DNA from 4 places in the Solibacillus sp. genome. Region 4 is predicted to be linked to each of the others. Evidence: riboswitches for the same ligand, from Rfam matches in the RefSeq annotation. Region 4 holds a riboswitch; each other region holds the start of a gene.
The links. A riboswitch is a leader RNA that binds a small molecule or an ion and turns the genes downstream of it on or off. The one in region 4 is predicted to bind thiamine pyrophosphate.

Region 1 (5,266 bases), on a different contig from region 4:
GCGAAACTGATGCAAGTCGAACATGTTTATAATTTAATTCGCGGTCAAAATGATGCGAAAATTTCATTTGAGCGGTTTGTGCAAATCGGCTATTTGGAAAAAGTGACACATGCGGCAAATGAACGTTTGCGTGTCTTATCAAATGGCCAATACTTCCTGAAATCCACAGGAAGGAAAGAAGGAAATGCCCAAAGCGGACTCAGCATCGATGTATATGACAGCCATACAGGGCAAACCCGGGATGTAAAAACACTGTCCGGTGGTGAAAAATTCAATGCCTCACTTTCATTAGCATTAGGAATGGCCGATGTTATTCAAAGTGTGCAGGGAAGTGTGCATATCGATACAATGTTTATCGATGAAGGTTTCGGTACATTGGATGAGGAGGCATTAAGAAGGGCAATCGATATATTGATTGATCTTCAGCAAACAGGCCGCTTAATCGGCGTCATATCACATGTGGCCGAACTAAAAGCAGCAATGCCAGCTATTTTGCAAGTGCAAAAGCTAAAAGAAGGCTACAGTAAAACAGAGATTATTATTAAATAGAAAAAAACACATTTCCCTCCAGTTAAAGCGGGAAATGTGTTTTTTGCATTAACGTTTTGGAGTTCGTCGTGTAGTTGCTGCTTGGGGAGTAGATTTTTTGTTGTCCATCATTTTCTTAATGATCGGGTACACGATTGGTCCATATTTAATAGCTGTTTTAATGAGTTTATTTAATTTCATTAGTATACACTCCTTAACGAATACGTTTCGTATAAAAATATACCCAAAGATGGAGCTTTCATAAACATTAACGTAAAACTTTAATGGCTTGAGCTAAATTCCATATTGCCAGGATGAACGTGATAACTACTAAAAGAATAAATCCGATAAAATGCGAACTGATAAAAAAGTCCTGAATGTTCAAGGTCAAAGTATCATTCCAGGAAAGAACGGAAGTGAAAAAGTAAATAATGTACAGAATCCCTAACAGTATCGGTATGAATTGGGAAATAAAAGCTTTTTTAGAATGGCCTTTAACAGCATCATCTTTCGTAACGATAAATATAATTAACGGTAAAATAAACGGTGCAAAATAAAAGCTCAAATAGCTCAGTGCACTTAAACCTTTCGATTGATCCATTATTTATCACTCCTTCGTATCTATTATATGTAATTCTAGTACATTTCAAAATAATAGCTGTTGAAAGTTGTAAAAATATTCGTTACAATGAGCATGTTCAAACAATAAAAATTAGATGTACCACAAGGGGTGCCGAGAAAGTCGGCTGAGATTGTGCACGGGATTGCACTGACTCTTTGAACCTGTAAGTTAGCACTTGCGTAGGGATGTGGATAGAAACCGACTGTTCAAACGATAGTCAGGCTTTTGTCCTGACTGTCGTTTTTTACTTTTTCCTACTGAAAAAGTAAAAGCCTCCGGCGGATGTCATGGATTCGGATATGAGTTCTTTACGCGAGCGTAAAGCCGAATCCCGACGCAATTACGCTAAAGCGTAATTGATTTCTATTCTATCCCTCTTCACTTTTGTTACATCGGATAAAAGAAAGGGGCATTGTTATGGACAGAAAGAAATTATTGATGATGGTGGAGATAGCGATATTTGCTGCCATCGGACTTGTATTGGATCAAGTATCTTTTAAAATGTGGGCACAAGGCGGATCGATCAGCTTTGTTATGGTACCGATCATGTTAATGGCCATTCGTTGGGGATTAACGGCAGGACTTGCAACAGGCTTGCTGATCGGCGTAATGCAAATGATGTTCGGTGCTTACATTGTGCACTGGCTTCAGGCAATTTTAGATTACGGTCTTGCCTTTACAGTAGTAGGATTAGCGGCAATTGTAAGAAAGCCATTATTAGAGGCTACACAATCACTCAATAAAGTAAAAATGGCACTTTATATTGTCCTTGGAGCACTTATAGGCGGTGCTTTAAGATTTGTTTCGCACTTGCTCGCAGGTGTCGTGTTCTTTAAAGAATATGCAGGCGATGATAATGTATGGGCCTATTCAATTATTTACAACAGTACTTATATGGTTCCTGCTACAATACTTACGGCGATTATTGCCGTTATTTTATTCACATCTGCACCTCGTTTACTGCAAAAAGTAAAAACAACATAACGAATAGGAAACTCAATGCTTGCGGTGAGGGATACTTTTCCCCCTGCAAGCTTTTTCTTATTTCAATAGTAGATTTTCATATTAAATTGGTCATAAATCAGGATAATTTTAAAAACCTTGAACAATTACAACCGATTTTAAGTATGCTATAGTTAAGGGTAGACATTGTTTAAGAGGAAGGAAGTTACACATGATTGTTACTACTCAAGAAGAAATACAAGCGTTTAAAAAAATTGGGCGCATTTGTGCTGAAATTCGTGAGGCGATGAAAGCTGCGACAGTACCTGGCGTGACAACGAAAGAATTAGATGAAATTGCTGGCCGTATGTTTGCGGAAGCAGGCGCGGTTTCTGGTCCTAAAGGCGAATACGATTTTCCGGGATATACTTGCATTTCAGTAAATCACGAAGTTGCACATGGTATTCCAGGGAACAAGGTTATTCAGGAAGGCGATATCGTAAACATTGATGTTTCTGGTTCTTTAAACGGGTATTTTGCAGATACAGGTATTTCTTTTGTCGTTGGTGAAGGTTATGAAGATAAAGAAAAACTTTGCACTGTAGCAAAATCAGCATTTGAACGTGCAATGACAAAGGTTAAAGCAGGTTCGAAATTAAATCAGATCGGTAAAGCGGTAGAGCGTGAAGCACGTGATCACGGTTTGACAGTAATTATGAACTTAACAGGTCATGGCTTAGGTAAATCATTACACGAAGAGCCAAACCATGTATTGAACTATTACGATGCTTGGGATACAACAATCATGAAAGAAGGCATGGTGTTGGCAGTAGAACCGTTCATTTCTGCAAAGGCCGAGCATATCGTAGAATCAGGTGACGGCTGGACATTCATTACACCGGACAAATCATTAGTTGCCCAAATCGAACATTCGATTATCGTCACAAAAGATAAACCGATCATTTTAACAACATTGGAAGACTAAGTTATAAACGTGGGAGCATACATAAGTGCACCCGCGTTTTTTTGTTCTATCAAAACTAGGTCCCAACATAAAATAATCAAATGATTCAAATAAATGACTGCAACAATTACCAATTCCATACACTTTCAAGTAAAATATACATAAATAAATAGAGTAGGGGAGGCAGCACTATTTGAAAAAGCTAAAAGATGTGGATTTATCACAAGAACTGGAAAAGGAAACCTATAAAAAGCAATTGAAAGCTTTACAATACGAAATGCTAAATGCCCAGCAATTTTTATTCAACAATAAAATTGGACTTATTATTGCATTTGAAGGAATGGATGCAGCAGGCAAAGGGGGAGCGATCAAGCGCTTAACAGAACGTATCGATCCGCGCGGGTTAATGGTATGGCCGATCTCTGCCCCGCAGCCCCATGAAATGCGGTATCATTATATGCAACGTTTCTGGAGAAAGTTGCCCCAGCATGGCCAGATTGCAATTTTCGACCGTTCCTGGTATGGACGGGTACTTGTGGAGCGCATAGAAGGGTTTGCTGAAGAAGCAGAGTGGAAACGCGCTTATGAAGAAATTAATAGCTTTGAGCAACAATTGACGGATGAAGATTATATAATGATTAAATTTTGGATTCATATCGATTCGGGTGAACAGCTTAAACGTTTTAATGAAAGAGCAGCCGATCCATATAAATCATGGAAATTGACAGCTGAGGATTGGCGGAACCGTGATAAATTTAATTTATATTGTGAGGCAGCCGATGAAATGTTCGAAAAAACCGATTCGGAAAACGCCCCTTGGCACTTAATAGCAGGGAACGACAAAAACTATGCACGTGTTCAAGTACTAAAAGAAACAGTTGCCCATATAGAAAAAGAAGTTACAAAACGGGGCATGAAGCTTACGAACATTTTCGAAAAGGGTAATGAAACAGCTGCAGATAAAGAAAAAAAGGAATTTGTAGATATAAAGCCAAAGCCTGTAAAATCAAAAAAGAAAAAGTTAAAAAAGCGGTAGGCAAGCTTTGAAATGGAATGAAGGTGGTTCAATGAAAAGCTTATTCAAGCTATTTCACAAGAAGGAGGGTCCAATGGTTCGACTTATTGGGCAACAGTGTTCGCTTCGCACATTTACCCCGTCCGATGCGAAAGGGTTGGCAAAATTATTAAAAGACAACAAAATGTATTGGTCCGAATTTGAACCCTTACATCGCGATGAATTTTATACAGAACAAGTACAGTATAATAAGATTATGGAAAGCATACATTTGCTGCAAACAAACCGGGAATTTTCTTTCGGAATTTTTTACAATGCAACAGGTAAGTTAATTGGGCATATTTCACTCTATTCAATTAAACGTCTACCTTATTCAAGCGGTTTTATCGGGTATTCGATGGATGAAAATTTCACAGGTAAAGGAATTGTGACCGAAGCGGTACGTATAGTCATGGAATTCGCTTTTATTACATTAAATCTTCACCGAATAGAGGCATATGTCGCACCAGAAAATTCAGCTTCCATCCGTGTATTGGAAAAGTCGGGTTTTACAAGAGAAGGGTTATTGCGAGAGCTTTTGTATATAAACGGAAAATGGGTCGATCATTATATGTACGCCATTTTACAGCGGGAATATAAAGGGACGACAATATAAAAAAGCGACAGTGCTCATTATGAAGAGCACTGTCGTTTATCATTTATTATTTATTTTTGATCAACTGTGCCGTCCGTTACCAAATCCAGCTTTCCTGTTGCAGGGTCGATAATAAGACCATGTACAGGAACACCTTTTGGCATTAGCGGATGTGTTCTAACTAAATCAACACTCTTTAATACGCTTGTTTCAACATCCCCAAAACCGCATAACCATTCTTTTAAATCAAATCGAGCGTAATTGATTACATCAATCGTTTCCTGTTTAATCCCTCGTTCAAGCATATGACCGATCATTACGTTCGGATCAACTGCACTCATCCCGCAGTCGTAGTGGCCGATAATATATACTTCGTCAGCCTTTAATTCATAAACCGCTACAAGTAAACTACGCATAATCCCGCCGAACGGGTGATTTACGATTGCCCCTGCACTTTTTACAACTTTGACATCCCCATTGCGCAAATTCATTGCTTTAGGTAGTAATTCAACTAAACGAGTATCCATACAAGTTAAAACAACGATTTTTTTATCTGGATAT
Region 2 (5,266 bases), on a different contig from region 4:
TTGCTTAAACTGTTCAGCTTTTTCCTTCATACCTATTTCAATAGCTTCCTTCGTATCAAGTTCTTTTTCTTTTGCAAAATTACGAATATCTTGAGAGATTCTCATACTGCAAAATTTAGGTCCACACATAGAACAGAAATGTGCTGTTTTTGCACCTTCAGCAGGTAAAGTTTCATCATGATATTCGATTGCACGTTCAGGATCTAAAGATAAATTAAACTGATCTCTCCAACGGAATTCAAAACGAGCTTTTGATAAGGCATCATCTCTTTTATGTGCTCCTGGATGCCCTTTTGCCAAATCAGCAGCATGTGCAGCAATTTTATAAGTGACAACCCCTACACGAACATCATCTCTATTCGGTAAACCTAAATGTTCTTTTGGCGTTACATAACAAAGCATCGCTGTCCCATACCAACCAATCATTGCAGCTCCAATAGCAGATGTAATGTGATCATAGCCAGGAGCTATATCAGTTGTAAGAGGGCCTAAAGTATAGAAAGGAGCTTCCTTACAAACTTCCAGTTGTTTGTCCATGTTTTCTTTTATAAGGTGCATTGGCACGTGTCCCGGTCCTTCAACCATAACCTGTACATCATGCTCCCAAGCAATTTTTGTTAGTTCTCCAAGAGTTTCTAATTCCGCAAATTGAGCTTCATCATTGGCATCTGCAATGGAACCAGGACGTAAGCCATCCCCTAAAGAGAATGAAACATCATAAGTTTTCATGATTTCACAGATTTCTTCAAAGTGAGTATATAAAAAATTTTCTTTATGGTGGTGAAGACACCATTGTGCCATAATAGATCCACCTCGGGATACAATACCTGTTAAACGTTTTGCTGTTAACGGAACATACCGTAAAAGAACACCAGCATGAATGGTGAAGTAATCCACCCCTTGTTCGGCTTGTTCAATCAATGTATCACGGTAAACCTCCCATGTTAGGTCTTCAGCAACACCATTTACTTTTTCTAGTGCTTGATAAATAGGTACGGTACCGACAGGAACAGCCGAATTTCGAATAATCCATTCCCGTGTTGTGTGAATGTTTTTACCTGTTGATAGGTCCATAATATTATCAGCACCCCAACGTGTTGCCCATGTCATTTTTTCAACCTCTTCTTCGATGGAAGATGAAACAGCAGAATTGCCAATATTCGCGTTAATTTTTACATGAAAGTTACGACCTATTATCATGGGCTCTGATTCTGGATGGTTGATATTAGAAGGAATAATCGCTCGACCCTTTGCAACTTCATCCCGTACGAATTCAGGTTTCATATTTTCTCTAATTGCGATAAATTCCATTTCAGGCGTGATAATTCCTTTTCGTGCATAATGAAGTTGTGTAATATTTTTCCCTTTTTTAGCCCGTAACGGTTTCCGCTTTAAACCAGGAAACACGTTATGATTAGCACGAGGATCGTTTTTATCTTTATAACCATTATCCTCAGGCTTGATTTCACGACCATCATATTCCTCCACATCGCCACGTTCTTGAATCCATGTACTGCGAAGGGCAGGGAGACCTTTTGTAATATCGACAGAATGATCAGGGTCTGTATAAGGTCCGCTGGTGTCATACACACGTACTGGAGGATTTTCCTCTTCTCCAAACGTACCAGTTGTCGGGCTTAACTCGATTTCACGCATTGGAACCTTAATGTCAGGTCTAGAGCCTGTTACATATACTTTTTTGCTACCTGAAAAGTTAGACATAATGGAAATACTCTGTTCGTTTAATGAAGATGGTGACATTGACATAATAAATCTCTCCTTTTTTGAATATAAGGACAAGAGATAGAGCACAACAGTGAGGAGCTTAAAAAAGCTTATGAAGTACATAAAAAAGCCGGTGTCCAATAAATGGTCGGACCCGGCTAATATGTATACAGAAGTAGTATTACTATAATACGATGCTAACTTCCCCACGCTGGTATGATCCAGATCAGGTCCCAAGAGTCAAGAAACTTCAACGTGTTTCATTCTCAGCCCAACTTATTGGACTCCCCTAGTTATTTCTATTCAATTTTATATTAGTATACATGAAACTTAATTGAGATAAAAGGGAAAATTCAGAAAAGTATTTGTTAGATGAATTACCTTACCAGTTATTGATATCGTACTCATTTCGCATGCACATTACAAACCTCTGCATGTCTCGACGTTAAGAACATTAAAGAAACAAAACCCGAACGTATTATTATTTCTGATGAGTCAACATTCTCAAGAGGTGGACTTTTTTTATATTTAAGGAATTCTGAATCAGAAAACGTTTTAATTCCTGCTTATTGAAAATCATCCTTGACGAAAAAAGTCGTTCGTCGTAAAGTAATGTTAAATTCATCAAGCATTAGGTGCCCGTTAAGGGAGAATAGGGAATAAAGTGAAAAGCTTTAGCGTAATCCCAACACTGTATAGAGGAGTTCCATAGCAAAGCCCACTGGATATAGATCTGGGAAGGGGTTATGGAATCGTGAATCTGAGCCAGGAGACCTGCCTAAGTACGCTTCCTGTTTATAGACACTGGATATGTCTGTAGTTTATTTGTTATCGAATAAACTGCAGGCTATTTTTATTGTCAAAATTCATTCAAATAGGGGGAAACGAAACATGAAATTACTAAAGCAAACGATTGAACAAATTAAAGAAATCGACCGACAAATGGAAGGCAAAGCACGTCAGTACATAGACTCTTTAGCAAAGCCGCCTCAAAGTTTAGGGAAGCTCGAATCTTTAGCAATGCAAATCGCCACAATTACCGGTGAGCTTGCGCCGAAAATCGATAACAAAGCGATGATCGTCATGGCGGCAGACCACGGTGTGTATGAGGAAAGGGTAACGCCAAATCCACAAAGTACAACGGTTTTCCAAACACTTTCATTTCCGAAAGGGACGACAGGGATGTGTACGATTGCGAAAATTACAAATGCACAAGTTATCCCGGTGGATATCGGTGTAAAAGAAGACTTACCTCAAAACGCAGGGGTAATCATTAAAAAGGTGAAATACGGGACAGACAATATGGCGAAAGGTCCTGCAATGACCCGAGAAGAAGCGATTCAGGCGATTGAAGTAGGGATTGAAGTTGCAACTGAAGCCATTCAAAGCGGTATTAATCTTATCGGTACAGGAGAAATGGGCATCGGGAATACGACACCTAGTGCTGCTGTGCTTTCGGTACTTCATGGGTGTGACCCATTGGAAGTAACGGGCTTCGGAGCTGGAGTTGGTGCTGGCGGCATTGAATATAAAGCAGAAGTGATTCGAAAAGCGATTGCATTGAATGAGCCGAATGCGGATGATCCGATTGATGTAGTGGCAAAAGTAGGCGGACTGGAGATTTGCGGGATGGCAGGAATCTTCCTTGCAGCTGCAGCGAATCGTGTGCCGGTCGTAGTTGACGGGTATATTTCAACCGTTTCGGCTTTAATCGCCTATAAATTGAATCCGAATGTGAAAGCGTATTTGATTCCATCCCATTTATCGGAAGAGCCAGGGGCAAAAATTGCGGCAGAGCTTTTAGGATTGGAACCGATGCTGCATATGAATATGCGACTTGGAGAAGGATCAGGTGCTGCACTAGCGTTTCCGATTCTTGACGCGGCATGTTCGATGATTACGAATATGGTCACATTGGAAGAAGCGGCAGCGCTTTTAGTGGCCAAGTAGAAAAGTTTTTCAAAAAGAAAAAAATCATAAAATAAAATTTATTAAACGGGCTACATTAAAAGAAACCATTACTTTTAATGTAGCCTTTTTTCAAATGAATAAGGTAAACCCGGAAAATAAGTACAGTTTTTCAGTCTAATCTATTTGTTTTACCAGTAAAATAACAATAAGCGGAACTTTCCGTTTAATGTACTAAGCGAGGAATACAATAAAGAAAGCCTTATCCAACCCTCGTAAATCTAGTGTTTGACCAAAACATTACAGTTAATGAATAGAATTTGATTTAATTTTACTGAAAATTCTGTAAAATTCAAGCGATTGTCCTGTCAAATGCTTTCCCTTTGTAATATCCTATATTAACAAAATGTAAAAACGTATCCGAACTGTTAATAATAGCTAAAAAAGTGCTTTTTTAATTGAACTTGGAATAAAGTAACCGGTAAATAGGGTAATGAAATAATAAGACCAATTAAGAGGAGAGGCGGGAGGGGCATAAAAGGGAACGGGGTGATCACTATTTCTCCGTATGTGAAAGGTCGTTTTTGAATATATTCGAGAAAAGGATGAAGATAATATGAATCAAATTTTTAAAAAAGATGAGTTTATTATTATTCCTTTTTATAAAGGGCGAAAGCAGGAGTTTATGGTCGTCAATACGAAGAAGGAATTTAAAAATGGACATACGCACTTAAAGTCATTTAAGATGGCCAAGTATTTGATCAACCTTGCGCGATGCCAAAAAATCAATTCCGGGTTAAGACCATATTTATTAACAAGCCTTACAAGAATATCAGCAGACCGTGAATATATTCAGAAATTGGAAGAGCTTCTAGCCGTGAAAAGAAGTAAAGGATCAAAAGCTTCTTATTATAATAAAGCGATTTAATTCTCCAAACACGATTGAACCTAAGTAAGTACAATAAAATATAGACCGCTTTTTCAATAAATAGAAAGAGCGGTTTTTGTATGGGGTGGAACTCATTTCGCAAAAGCTTACATATTTGGCTAAATCATTTTTAATAACGCTTCTTCACCAATCATACCTTCTTCAATACCGTACGCTCTCGCTTCGTATGTGACGGATTCCAGTGGAGCTTTAAGTAAGTCATCGATCGTTCGAACACCGACTGCACGCCCAGCAATGATTTTACGATCGGCCAACTTTTCATTTAACAGCCCGACATCGAGTGCACCACACATAATGTACCCATGCTCATTCGAAATCGTCAGCAATGTTGTTTTAGGTAATTGAACCGTTACAGCAGTAAATAAATGACCTTGAAGATCAATCGTTTCCGTATAGACGATAACCTTCTCCCCCTTTCATATAAATCATATGAAACAATTGAAAAATGGTACTTATTTTGGGGGAAATTTATGTAGGGTATTTCAAAAGAGTTGCTTTTTCCACTTTCCCCAGCTTTCGTTCTACATTCAAGGTGCCAAGTTCTACTTTCTGGCCGAACTGTTCTACTTTCAAGCCGGAACTTTCTAATATTCCCGAACCATTCCACTTTTGAGCTAAGTTGTTCCACTTTCCCCAGCTTTCGTTCTACATTCAAGGCATAGAGTTCTACTTTCGCCCCGATCC
Region 3 (5,266 bases), on a different contig from region 4:
AGCATTGGCCGCAAGCTATCCGTTAGAGGCAATTGATGATCTGGAACTGCACGGCTATATTGCCCGCACACGTTATGGCCATTACTACAATACGAAACTTGCCGCGCAGTATTTAAGAAAATTTATTACAACGTACAGCCCGCGTTTAAAGGTTGCGGAGATGGTGGAACTGCTGGAGTCTGCACCCGAATATGTCGTCGTCGATATCGAAACAACAGGAGGTTCTGCTGCTAGAGGCGATAAAATCGTGGAAATAGCTGCACTAAAAATACGCAACGGAGAAACGGTGGCTCTTTTTCACCGGTTTGTGAATCCGGAAAAACCAATCAAGAATTCTCATATTCACGGGATTACTAATGAACGCGTAAAAGATGAGCAAACGATCTCCCCTGTCATTCACGCTTTTAAAGATTTTTTAGGTGATTTGCCGATTGTGAGTCACCATATCGGGTTTGACTGGTACAGTTTTCTCGCGCTGGAGTTTTTTCGAAATGGCATTCGCCCAACGAATCCGGCTGCTTGTACTGTGCTGCTTGCTCGGAAATATTTGGACAGTCCGAGAAATAATTTAAATGTCATTGCCGAAACGTATAACATCCCGCTTCTCAAGCACCATACAGCCGATGCGGATGCGATTTGCGCCAATGAAATACTGCAGCTTATTATGAAAAAAGCGACTGCACAGTAGTAAACGGTTCTATTTGTGCAATCGCTTTTTTGTTTTGTGATTTTATTAGAATAGTTGGGACGATTATTAGAAAATGTTGACGGGTGATTAGATCATCGGTGTCCTTTATTTGAAGATGTCGGCTGTTTATTAGAACAACTCACTGATTTATTGGAACATCGCCACTTTTATTAGAACATTTTTTTGTTTATTAGAACGATGCAGGTCGTTATTAGAAGCTTTTATATTCCCCCTGTTTCGTTTTGAAACTATTTCCAGCTTATCGACGTAGAATAGAACAATTGGAGGTGTACGGATGAGAAACTTATCTTCGTGTATGATGCTTACCGGGATATTGATCACTGCCTTAAGCGGGAACTGGATTATTCTTAATTATGATAGCGTCACAATTTATCCGAGAGCTTCTTATCTTTCTTTCGGAATCGGGTTGGTACTGGTAGGATGCACTTTTGTAATGAATCAATTCTTCAGTTACCGGGAACCGGAAGAAGGACATACAAAAGATAAACGGCATGCTTTAAACGAATGGCTTATTGCCAATCAGCCAGTTAATAAATGGTTGAGCGGACTCGTTGTTCTACCGCTTGTGATCGCACCGTTTTATAGCTGGATGCTGTTTTTTACAATGTTGGAATGGTATTTATTTTCAGGGCTTGTATTAGCCGGTATTATTTACATGCTGAAAGGTGACAGAGTAGAAGACAATAAGGACTGGGAGTATAAAGGGAAGACAAAAATGATGCTTGATCTGATCGATTACCGCAAACACCCTTTTAATATTTCGCTTATTATCTACATCATGGTCATTGTCAGTTTTGTGTTGAGCAAGGGATTGGATATTCCGCTCTATATGGAAACAGGAGGCAACCCGCGCTACGTTACTTCTTTACCAACGATTTCGTTTTTAATGTCTTCCTTAATGGTCGTGAGTACGTTTATTTATATTATCAGTCATGGGGATTTCTTTGGTTTTCGTAAAGCCGAATTGAGTTATGAAAGAGTTATGTTCATCCACTTTGCAGAAATTATTGTATGTGGTGCTACCCTGTTTATTCTAATTTTCACATTAATCAATGCGTTATATGTGTATTTTTAGATGGATGGTTCATATCCAATAGGCACACACCGATAAATTTTTGCATATTTTAGCAACAATAATAAAAGAGGTGAACGATTGAATTCGAATCATGTTTCAGCGCAACCGCAGTTTACATTCGATGTTAATAAAAACCCGCTGTTCGTTAAAGACCAGCATAATTTTATCAATCTGCTTGGTGTCAACCAGTTAAATACGCTTGATAATATATCGTTGCTTGATATATATCTTAGCGCCAATAATGTTATAGAACCGCACTACCATCAAAATGCGGCGGAACTTGTTTACTGTATTACGGGGAGTGCAGTTGTTTCGATTTTGAATCCGTTTACGAAACAGCTGATGCATTTTCCGATTAGCCCCGGTCAAGTGGCGAACGTTCCTCAAGGGTGGTGGCATTACGAAGTCGCTACGCAAAACAACACGCATCTGCTTGCCATTTTCAATGCTCCGACTCCTGAAGTCATTTTAGGTTCCGACCTGCTCAAGCTGACACCAGCGAATATTATGGCCCACACTTATGGAATGAACGAAACTTTATGGACGCAGGCAGTTGCTCCTGTCAGACCCAATACTTTCATCGGTCCGCCAAACCCTTGGCAACAGGTCCAGCCCGGCAATTATGGCGGCGGGTATGAGCAGTAATTTTTCTCGGTCAAAGGGATTAAATTTCAAAAAAGCGTTTGCATAATGAAACGGCCATGTTATGATTATTGTGAAATTAACCTAATACTGGAAGCAGATAATCTGCTCGTAAAACTACTAGGGGCGCCTGTTTGGCTGAGAAGTACCCTTTGCACCTGATCTAGGTAATACTAGCGTAGGAAAGTAGTGTCGACCCCCTATTTTATATTTTTGTATAGGCTACGATACCACTTTCTTAATTGAAAGTGGTTTTTTTTGTTGCAAAAATTATTGTAAAGGATGGTAGAAATGAATAAAACGAGAAAGCTTACATACTCCGCGATTATCGCAGCAATTACAACGATTCTCAGCAGTATGGTGTATATCCCATTAGGTTTTGCGAAAATATTTCCGATTCAGCACTTTGCCAATGTCGTATCGGCGGTATTGCTCGGTCCATGGTATGCGGTGTTACAGGCATTTCTTACGTCGACATTGAGAAACTTGATGGGGACAGGCAGTATATTTGCTTATCCGGGCAGTATGATTGGCGCACTTTTAGCTGCATTTTTGTTTGCGAAAACGAAGAAACTGGCGTTTGCAGCGGTAGGTGAAGTAATCGGGACAGGGCTATTTGGTGCGATGGCTACTTACCCGATTGCGATTTTATTTTTAGGACAGGAAGCGGCGCTGTTCGGTTTTGTCCCGGCATTTATGATGAGTTCGTTTGCCGGTGCGCTTTTGGGCTATGGCTTACTGAAGATTATGGTGAGAAACAGGGCGTTTGGCGGGATGCTTTATCAGAATGCCGGTTGAGTAGCTGGCGGCGTGTGCAGAGGTTTTTTTTTAGAAAAGTTCGGGTGGTTATTAGAACTTCGGGGCGGGATATTAGAACTTCCGCGTACTTTATTAGAACAACTTATTGCTAGAAGATTTTTTATACAGATATATTGATTTTATTAGAAGAGCTGGAGCAGATATTAGAACTTTTGAGGACTTTATTAGAACAAATTAATAATGGAGAATTTTTTCCACCGGCTTATCGATTTTATTAGAAGAGTTGGAGCGGTTATTAGAACTTCTAGGTAAGATATTTGAAGAACTGCGGATGATATTAGAACAATTCGCATACTTATTAGAACAACCGACACTTATATTAGAAAATTTCACTTTTATTAGAAGATATTAAAATATATTAGAACAATTCAACCCTTTATTAGAAAATGAAGCGCCGGGTATCGGTCCAGACACCCGGCACCTTTTATTAAGCTAAATTGATCTGCCATGACACGCCGTAGCGGTCATTTAGCCAGCCGAATTTCTTGCTGAAACCGTAATCCCCGATTGGCATTAACGGATGTCCGCCTTCAAGCAGTTTTTCATACAGATGGTCGGCTTCCTCTTCCGTATCACATGTAATAAAAATAGAGAATGACGGTGTGAAGTCAAATTCATGTTTTATATTACTGTCAATGCACATAAATTCCTGACCTTTTATCGAAAAAGTAGCTTGCATGACTTTTCCTTCGTCTCCGCCTTCATTTGCCCCATAGCGGATAATGCTCGTAATTTCCGCGTCCTCTATAACTGATGTATAGAAGTTCATTGCTTCTTCAGCAACGCCGCCTTGAAACATTAAAAATGGTTTTGCACTTTTCATCGTACCCTTCCCCTTCTCAAATCAAATTAAATTTGCACCACTTCAATTTAGCCTATTTTAACCTTTTTCGCGAATTTTTCTACCTATAAAAAGGCATCTCCTAATTCGAAGAGCCTTTCGTTTTTTTCCCTTTACTAAATAAAATAGTGAAAAAGAATACGTTACATTCCTGAAATTCATAGGTTGGAGGGGTTACTACTTTTTGGACTTTCTGCATGAGTGACTAATTTTTATTAGAAGATTTAGTAGAGATATTAGAAGAGTTACCTTTGTTATTAGAACATTGACGGGGTTTATTAGAATAACTTGGATAGGCGGACGCTTTTTTGAGTGGAAGCATTGTATTTTAAGTTGTTTCGTGACGATGTGAGATCTTATTAGAAGAGTTGGAACACATATTAGAACATTTGGGGAGGTTATTAGAACTTCTGAGAGCGATATTAGAACAAGTTCAGGACTTATTAGCACACCTATTACTTATATTAGAAGATCACACTTTTATTAGAACTTTTAAAGATATATTAGAACAATTCACTACTTTATTAGAACATCAAAAACACCGAATGGATGATCATGCCCCCACCCGGTGTCTAATTCTACTTAACCTTGATAGCTTACTTTTCCGATCTCGACTAATTCCTTCAGACCCATGAACATTAAATTCCAGCCTTGTTCCGTACCTTCTCGCATGTCATCGAGAGCTTTTGCGATGTCAGCATCTGTCCATTGTTCTTCATTTTCAACATGAATCAGTTGGGTGAACGTCATTTCACTGCCTTGTCCCAACTCTTTCAGCTCCACTGTGATCGTATCTTCCAGTTCGCTGAATTGCGGCATCTTAAAAGTGAACACGATTTTTTCAGGTGAATCGATTTCACTGTACTCGCCGATTGCCCGGTAGTCTTTTCCACCACGGTGGTCGACAATCTCCCAGCTGCCCCCTACTTTCGAGTCATTTTGTGCGACCTTGTTCGTCCCTTCCAATGTAAAGAACCACTTTTTCATCATCAAAGGATTCAGCCATGCGTCAAACACTTTTTCAGGCTTTACAGTAAATTCTCTTTTCATCGTTAATGTCGTCGTTGAGATATTGTTCATTCAAATTCTCCTTTTAGTTACTTTAGTTAATTAATAACCTAATTACAGGAACTTTTAAAACAATTGCTCCAATAAAAAAGCCTTCTGCGAGAATCCCCTC
Region 4 (5,266 bases):
TAATCCTCTTGCCGCAATAAGGAAAGCATGTGTGCGTGTCAGTTTTTCGTCTGGAGCAAATTTAGTAGGAGTTTTTCCCTTAATCAACTTTAATTCCACCGCTTTTTCAATATAAGGCTTAAGTGAATCAGGTACATCCTGGAATTTTACAGACTGTCCAGTACCGACCTCTACTCCCAATGCATCAATTACGGCCTTCACAAACTCTCCACGTGTCATATCTTCATTCGTAGATGCTGGTGCCGCTGAAACTGCTGACATGCCACTTGCTAAAAGTGTTAGCGTTAAGGCTGAAGCAGATAGTTTTTTCAACATTTCTTTCACTCCCATATTCTGTAGTGTATAACAGAACTATCATACTAAATTGCCAGAATAGTAGAAAAGAGTATATTGGTACAGGATTCTTTTATATAAATAGTATTTTTATGACAATTTTTAATTTAGAGCATATTTACAGTTTCTTTTATATTATTACTATGACTAATCGCAGAAATAACTGCTACTCCATTTACTCCGGTTTGTCTCAGAATGAAACTATTTTCAGTGGAGATTCCGCCAATTGCTACAATCGGGAATTTAGGGAACTTAGATTTCGCATCTTCCAATAACGTCAGCCCTACTGGTGCTCTAGCATCATCTTTTGTGGTAGTTTCATAAATCGGACCGATCCCCGCATAATCTGCCCCATTTGCAATGGCCAATTCCAGTTGTTCCATTGTATGAACAGATACTCCGACAATTTTATTCTTCGCAAAAGATCTAAATTTTTCTACTTCAGTGTCTTCCTGTCCTACATGAATTCCATCTGCATTTAATGTGAATGCAAGTTCGACATCATCATTGATAAGGAATGGCACTTTATATGTTTGGCACAGTTTTTGGCATTGACGTGCAAATTGAATATACGCATCGCCTTTTAAAGCATTTTTGCCTTTTTCCCTCAACTGGAACACCGTAATTCCTGCCTGTAGCGCTTCTTCTAAAACAAGCAGCGGGTCACGATTACAATTGATCGTTCCCATAACAAAATATTTATTTAAATCAAAGGACATGAACATTACACATCCCCCGCTGTTCATGATAGGCGAAATGATTTGTCGGCCCAAACCCGTGACCGATATTGAGCGGATGACGAATCGCAAGCTGCACATATTTTTTTGCTTCTATAATGGCTGCCTCTATCGATCTTCCTTTTGCCATCTCCGCGGTGATTGCTGCCGAAAATGTACATCCTGTTCCATGAGTATGCTTCGTATCCACACGCTCAGTTTTCATTTTAAATGGTTGCTCCCCCCGAATGAAAACTGTATCTGTCGCATGCTTACTATTTAAGTGACCACCCTTTATGACAACACATTCAAGCCCTAGACTTAATAGATCCTGCGCCGCTAATGTGATATCTTCATCATTTTGAATTGTATAACCAGTCAGAATTTCCGCTTCCGGAATGTTCGGTGTACAAACGGTTGCAAGCGGCAATAACATTTCTTTAAGGGCCGTTGTTGCCTCCTGTTCGAGTAAACTTGCCCCCCCTTTTGCAATCATGACCGGATCAACGATTAGCGGAATTTCTGTATTTTTTAGTAAAGCGACAATTGATTCGATAATTTCAGCACTAAACAACATTCCTGTTTTAATTGCCTTAACATCAAAATCTTGAAGTACCGCTTTTAACTGAGCCTGAACAAAATCGGCCGTTGTCGGAAAAATCCCATGCACTCCTTGGGTATTTTGTGCGGTTAGTGCAGTGATGACCGATGTGCCGAATACACGGAGTTCCTGAAACGTTTTTAAATCTGCTTGGATGCCTGCACCGCCACCGCTATCTGAGCCTGCAATTGTACATGTAATCATTGTCGTCCCTCCGCTAAATTTTCTAGTTCATTCAGGAAATTTGTGTGGAAAGTTCCTATAGCTGCAACAGAATTGGCACCTGCCTGTTTATATTCATTCAGCAGCGTTAGTAAGTCATCAAACGGCTCTATACTGTTTGCAAGCACCGCTGCACAAAAGGCACTAAGCAAGCAGCCGCTCCCCGTCATTTTTGTTACTTTTTCATGACCGCCCGTTACAAATTCCACTCTTTCCCCATCTGTAATAACATCTTGTTCTCCTGTAACGATCACAATACATTGATAGTTATTAGCCAACTTTTTAGCAGTCGCTTCAACATCTATCTCCCCTTTTCCACTATCAACACCTTTGGAAGCCCAATTCGCTCCCGTGAGAGCCGCCAGTTCTCCAATATTGCAGCGGATTACATCAATCTTTAAAAGGTCGAGCAGTTGTTGTGCTGTTTCAACTCGGAACTTCGTTGCCCCAACCCCTACCGGATCAATAACAACCGGATTTTGATGCTTATTTGCGCTCAGTCCAGCTTGCTTCATCGATGCTACTGTCCTTTCATTCAAAGTACCCATATTCAAAAGTAATGCATTTGACTGAGCAGCCATTTCTCCCGCTTCTTCTATCGCATCGGCCATTACTGGTGAAGCACCCACCGCCAGCAAACCATTCGCTGTAAAGTTTGCGACGACATAATTTGTAATGCAATGTACTAACGGTTGATTTTTATGAATTGCTTGCAGGCTCATTTACATACACCCCTTGTTCCCAGCTTTGCTTTGTCCAAGGCATCTCCCAGAACATCCATTCGTAATAACAGCTTTTCTTAAAATGTTCCTGTAATATTTTTAGCTTTGCCGGCTGTTCTTTCGCATATCGATCAAGCATCGATTTTTGTACTTCAATATTTTGAAGCATCTCCTCGGAAGCATATAGTGCAATCCACTGTTCATAAAGAGGGACATTTGGGCATGCATCTTTTAACCTTTGCCCAATTTCCTGATACAGCCATGGGCAAGGCAAAATTGCCGCAAATGCTTCTGCTACATCTCCGTTATGCACTGCATTGTACATATGGCTCACATAGTTATAGGCTGCAGGAGCCGGTTCGAATTGCTCCAAATCATCCGCTGTAACACCTAATTCTTTAAACGTTGTACGGTGTAACTCCAGCTCTGCGTCATGAATAAATTTTGCTGTTTGCAGAAAATATTGAACATCGTCATCCGTAGTCGCTTTTGCAGCTGCCAGAGCAAGAACTTTCGTATAATGTTTTAAATAATACGCATCCTGCAGCATATAAAACTTAAACTTCTCCAGCGGTAAGCTCCCATCTGCAATCCCTTGTACAAAAGGATGATAGAAGCTAGCCTCCCAATAAAAATCCGTTTCTTTTCTTACCTCTTCACAAAATCCCATTGTTACTCCTCCTTTTTGTTGACGGAAGCACAAAAAAGACGCCTCAATATAGAGAGACGTCCCCAAAAAGTGTAAGTACCACTTTTCATTGCTCCCTACGTCCGTATTAACGGCCAGGTTCCAAGGGTCAGGTTTTAACCTTCTCAACACTACTGTGTCCCCCCGCAAATCAAATGCTTGTGTATTTGCAAAAGAAAGACTCCACGTAAAAGATACGCGGAGCCAAAGTAAGTACATATGTATAGCGTGTACTTTGCTCCCTACGTCCGTATTAACGGCCAGGTTCTAAGGGTCAGGTTTTAACCTTCTCAACACGAATGTGTCCCCCCGCAAATGCATTTAATTACCCCGAGTGTAACAAATTAATTCAAACCGGGCAAGTGAATTCAAAAAATTACGAAATTATTCAGTTAAAACTACCGCGCATCATTAGTAAATGTTTACATACTAATGATGCGCTGTGATCTATTGTAAATTGGCTACTGTTGATTTTTTCCCAGTCAGTTCTTGATAAGCCAGTGCATATTCTTCTGCCAGTTTATCAACATATTGTTGTGTAGAAGTAATCTCTTTAATTGCGCCGATTCCTTGCCCGCTTCCCCAAATATCTTTCCAGGCTTTTGCCGTATTATCATTGAAGTTCATTGCGGAAGGATCACTTTCTTTTAGATTATCCGGATCCATCCCTGCATTCATGATAGAACCTTTCAAATAATTCCCGTGAATTCCTGTAAATAAATTACTGTATACAATATCTTCTGCATTACTCTCAACAATCATCTGTTTGTATTCTTGACGAGCAAATGCTTCTTCTGTCGCGATAAACGGTGAGCCAATATAGCCAAAATCAGCCCCCATCGCCTGTGCAGCCAATACCGAATGGCCTCGTGCGATTGATCCTGATAAAGCTAATGGACCGTCAAACCATTCACGGATTTCCTGTACGAGCGCAAATGGGCTTTGCTGCCCTGCATGACCTCCCGCACCTGTTGCTACTGCTATGATTCCGTCCGCGCCTTTTTGAATTGCTTTTTTTGCAAAATAATTGTTGATGACATCATGGAAAACGATGCCTCCATAACTATGTGCTGCCTCAAAAACTTCTTCGCGTGCCCCAAGTGAAGTAATAATAATTGGAACTTTATATTTCACACAAAGCTCCATATCCTGTTCCAGCCGGTCGTTTGTTTTATGGACAATCTGGTTAATTGCAAATGGTGCTGCCGGCTGCTCGGGATTTCTGGCATTATAACTTGCCAACTCTTCTGTAATTTCGGCTAACCATTCCTCCAACTGACTTGCCGGCCTTGCGTTTAATGCTGGCATCGACCCCACAATACCTGCCTTGCATTGTGCAATGACCAACTTTGGATTGCTAATAATAAACAACGGTGCCCCAATTACCGGGATACGTAAGTTTTTTAAAATTTCCGGAACATTTCCCATCAATAATCCCCCTTTTATTCAACTACTACTAATACTTCATCAGTATCAACAAAATCTCCTTCTTAAATGAATGACAATCAAAAAGTCAGATGAATTGTCTCTTTTCATCTGACCGTCTAGTTTTACTTTTGCTATTTCTTCACGACATTAAAATTAGCCCCGATAAGCTGCCAGTTTTGGGGGAATGGCAATCCTAATTTCCAATAGCCGACACCGCGCAAATTCAAGCGCTTCACTAAATCAAACTTCGCCTGAATGGAACGGGCGTCTTCAAACCAGACAATATGTGAACGTCCTTGCTCATCATAGTAGTTAAAGTAAGGTGCCTGTGCTGTATAGTCGAATTGAATTGCCGCATTATAGCGTTTTGCCACTTCTATTGCGCGTTGCGGGCTTATTGCTTCTGCATAATCTCCTCCTTGTACAAAAGGTAATGTCCAATCATAGCCATACAAATTTTGACCAAGTAAAATTTTATTAGCAGGAATTTCTGTTAATGCATATTGTACTACTTGCTCGACTTGCGGCAGCGGAGAAACGGCCATTGGAGGACCAG

Region 1: it holds a riboswitch for thiamine pyrophosphate, as region 4 does, so the genes downstream of both, thiT (energy-coupled thiamine transporter ThiT) here and tenA (thiaminase II) in region 4, are expected to answer to the same signal.
Region 2: it holds a riboswitch for thiamine pyrophosphate, as region 4 does, so the genes downstream of both, thiC (phosphomethylpyrimidine synthase ThiC) here and tenA (thiaminase II) in region 4, are expected to answer to the same signal.
Region 3: it holds a riboswitch for thiamine pyrophosphate, as region 4 does, so the genes downstream of both, thiW (energy coupling factor transporter S component ThiW) here and tenA (thiaminase II) in region 4, are expected to answer to the same signal.

The regions. Positions count from the first base shown of each region.
Region 1 is NZ_JBELZM010000008.1:147,940-153,205, forward strand. Features, by position in the region: gene ABS917_RS10140 (SbcC/MukB-like Walker B domain-containing protein) at 1-549, shown strand, start outside; gene ABS917_RS10145 (hypothetical protein) at 598-729, opposite strand; gene ABS917_RS10150 (magnetosome magnetite crystal formation protein family) at 797-1,129, opposite strand; TPP riboswitch at 1,245-1,353, shown strand; gene thiT (energy-coupled thiamine transporter ThiT) at 1,568-2,134, shown strand; gene map (type I methionyl aminopeptidase) at 2,325-3,077, shown strand; gene ABS917_RS10165 (polyphosphate kinase 2 family protein) at 3,250-4,092, shown strand; gene ABS917_RS10170 (GNAT family N-acetyltransferase) at 4,166-4,726, shown strand; gene ABS917_RS10175 (beta-class carbonic anhydrase) at 4,777-5,266, opposite strand, start outside.
Region 2 is NZ_JBELZM010000026.1:9,030-14,295, reverse strand. Features, by position in the region: gene thiC (phosphomethylpyrimidine synthase ThiC) at 1-1,761, opposite strand, end outside; TPP riboswitch at 1,912-2,026, opposite strand; cobalamin riboswitch at 2,342-2,521, shown strand; gene cobT (nicotinate-nucleotide--dimethylbenzimidazole phosphoribosyltransferase) at 2,617-3,675, shown strand; gene ABS917_RS17775 (hypothetical protein) at 4,250-4,561, shown strand; gene ABS917_RS17770 (YunC family protein) at 4,681-4,983, opposite strand.
Region 3 is NZ_JBELZM010000013.1:3,759-9,024, reverse strand. Features, by position in the region: gene ABS917_RS13115 (3'-5' exonuclease) at 1-688, shown strand, start outside; gene ABS917_RS13110 (nucleotidyltransferase) at 984-1,784, shown strand; gene ABS917_RS13105 (cupin domain-containing protein) at 1,863-2,429, shown strand; TPP riboswitch at 2,539-2,628, shown strand; gene thiW (energy coupling factor transporter S component ThiW) at 2,718-3,224, shown strand; gene ABS917_RS13095 (VOC family protein) at 3,673-4,068, opposite strand; gene ABS917_RS13090 (SRPBCC family protein) at 4,669-5,166, opposite strand.
Region 4 is NZ_JBELZM010000002.1:45,010-50,275, reverse strand. Features, by position in the region: gene ABS917_RS02400 (bifunctional 2',3'-cyclic-nucleotide 2'-phosphodiesterase/3'-nucleotidase) at 1-315, opposite strand, end outside; gene thiE (thiamine phosphate synthase) at 441-1,058, opposite strand; gene thiD (bifunctional hydroxymethylpyrimidine kinase/phosphomethylpyrimidine kinase) at 1,042-1,854, opposite strand; gene thiM (hydroxyethylthiazole kinase) at 1,851-2,594, opposite strand; gene tenA (thiaminase II) at 2,572-3,264, opposite strand; TPP riboswitch at 3,340-3,438, opposite strand; TPP riboswitch at 3,505-3,603, opposite strand; gene ABS917_RS02375 (NAD(P)H-dependent flavin oxidoreductase) at 3,730-4,710, opposite strand; gene ABS917_RS02370 (LysM peptidoglycan-binding domain-containing protein) at 4,842-5,266, opposite strand, start outside.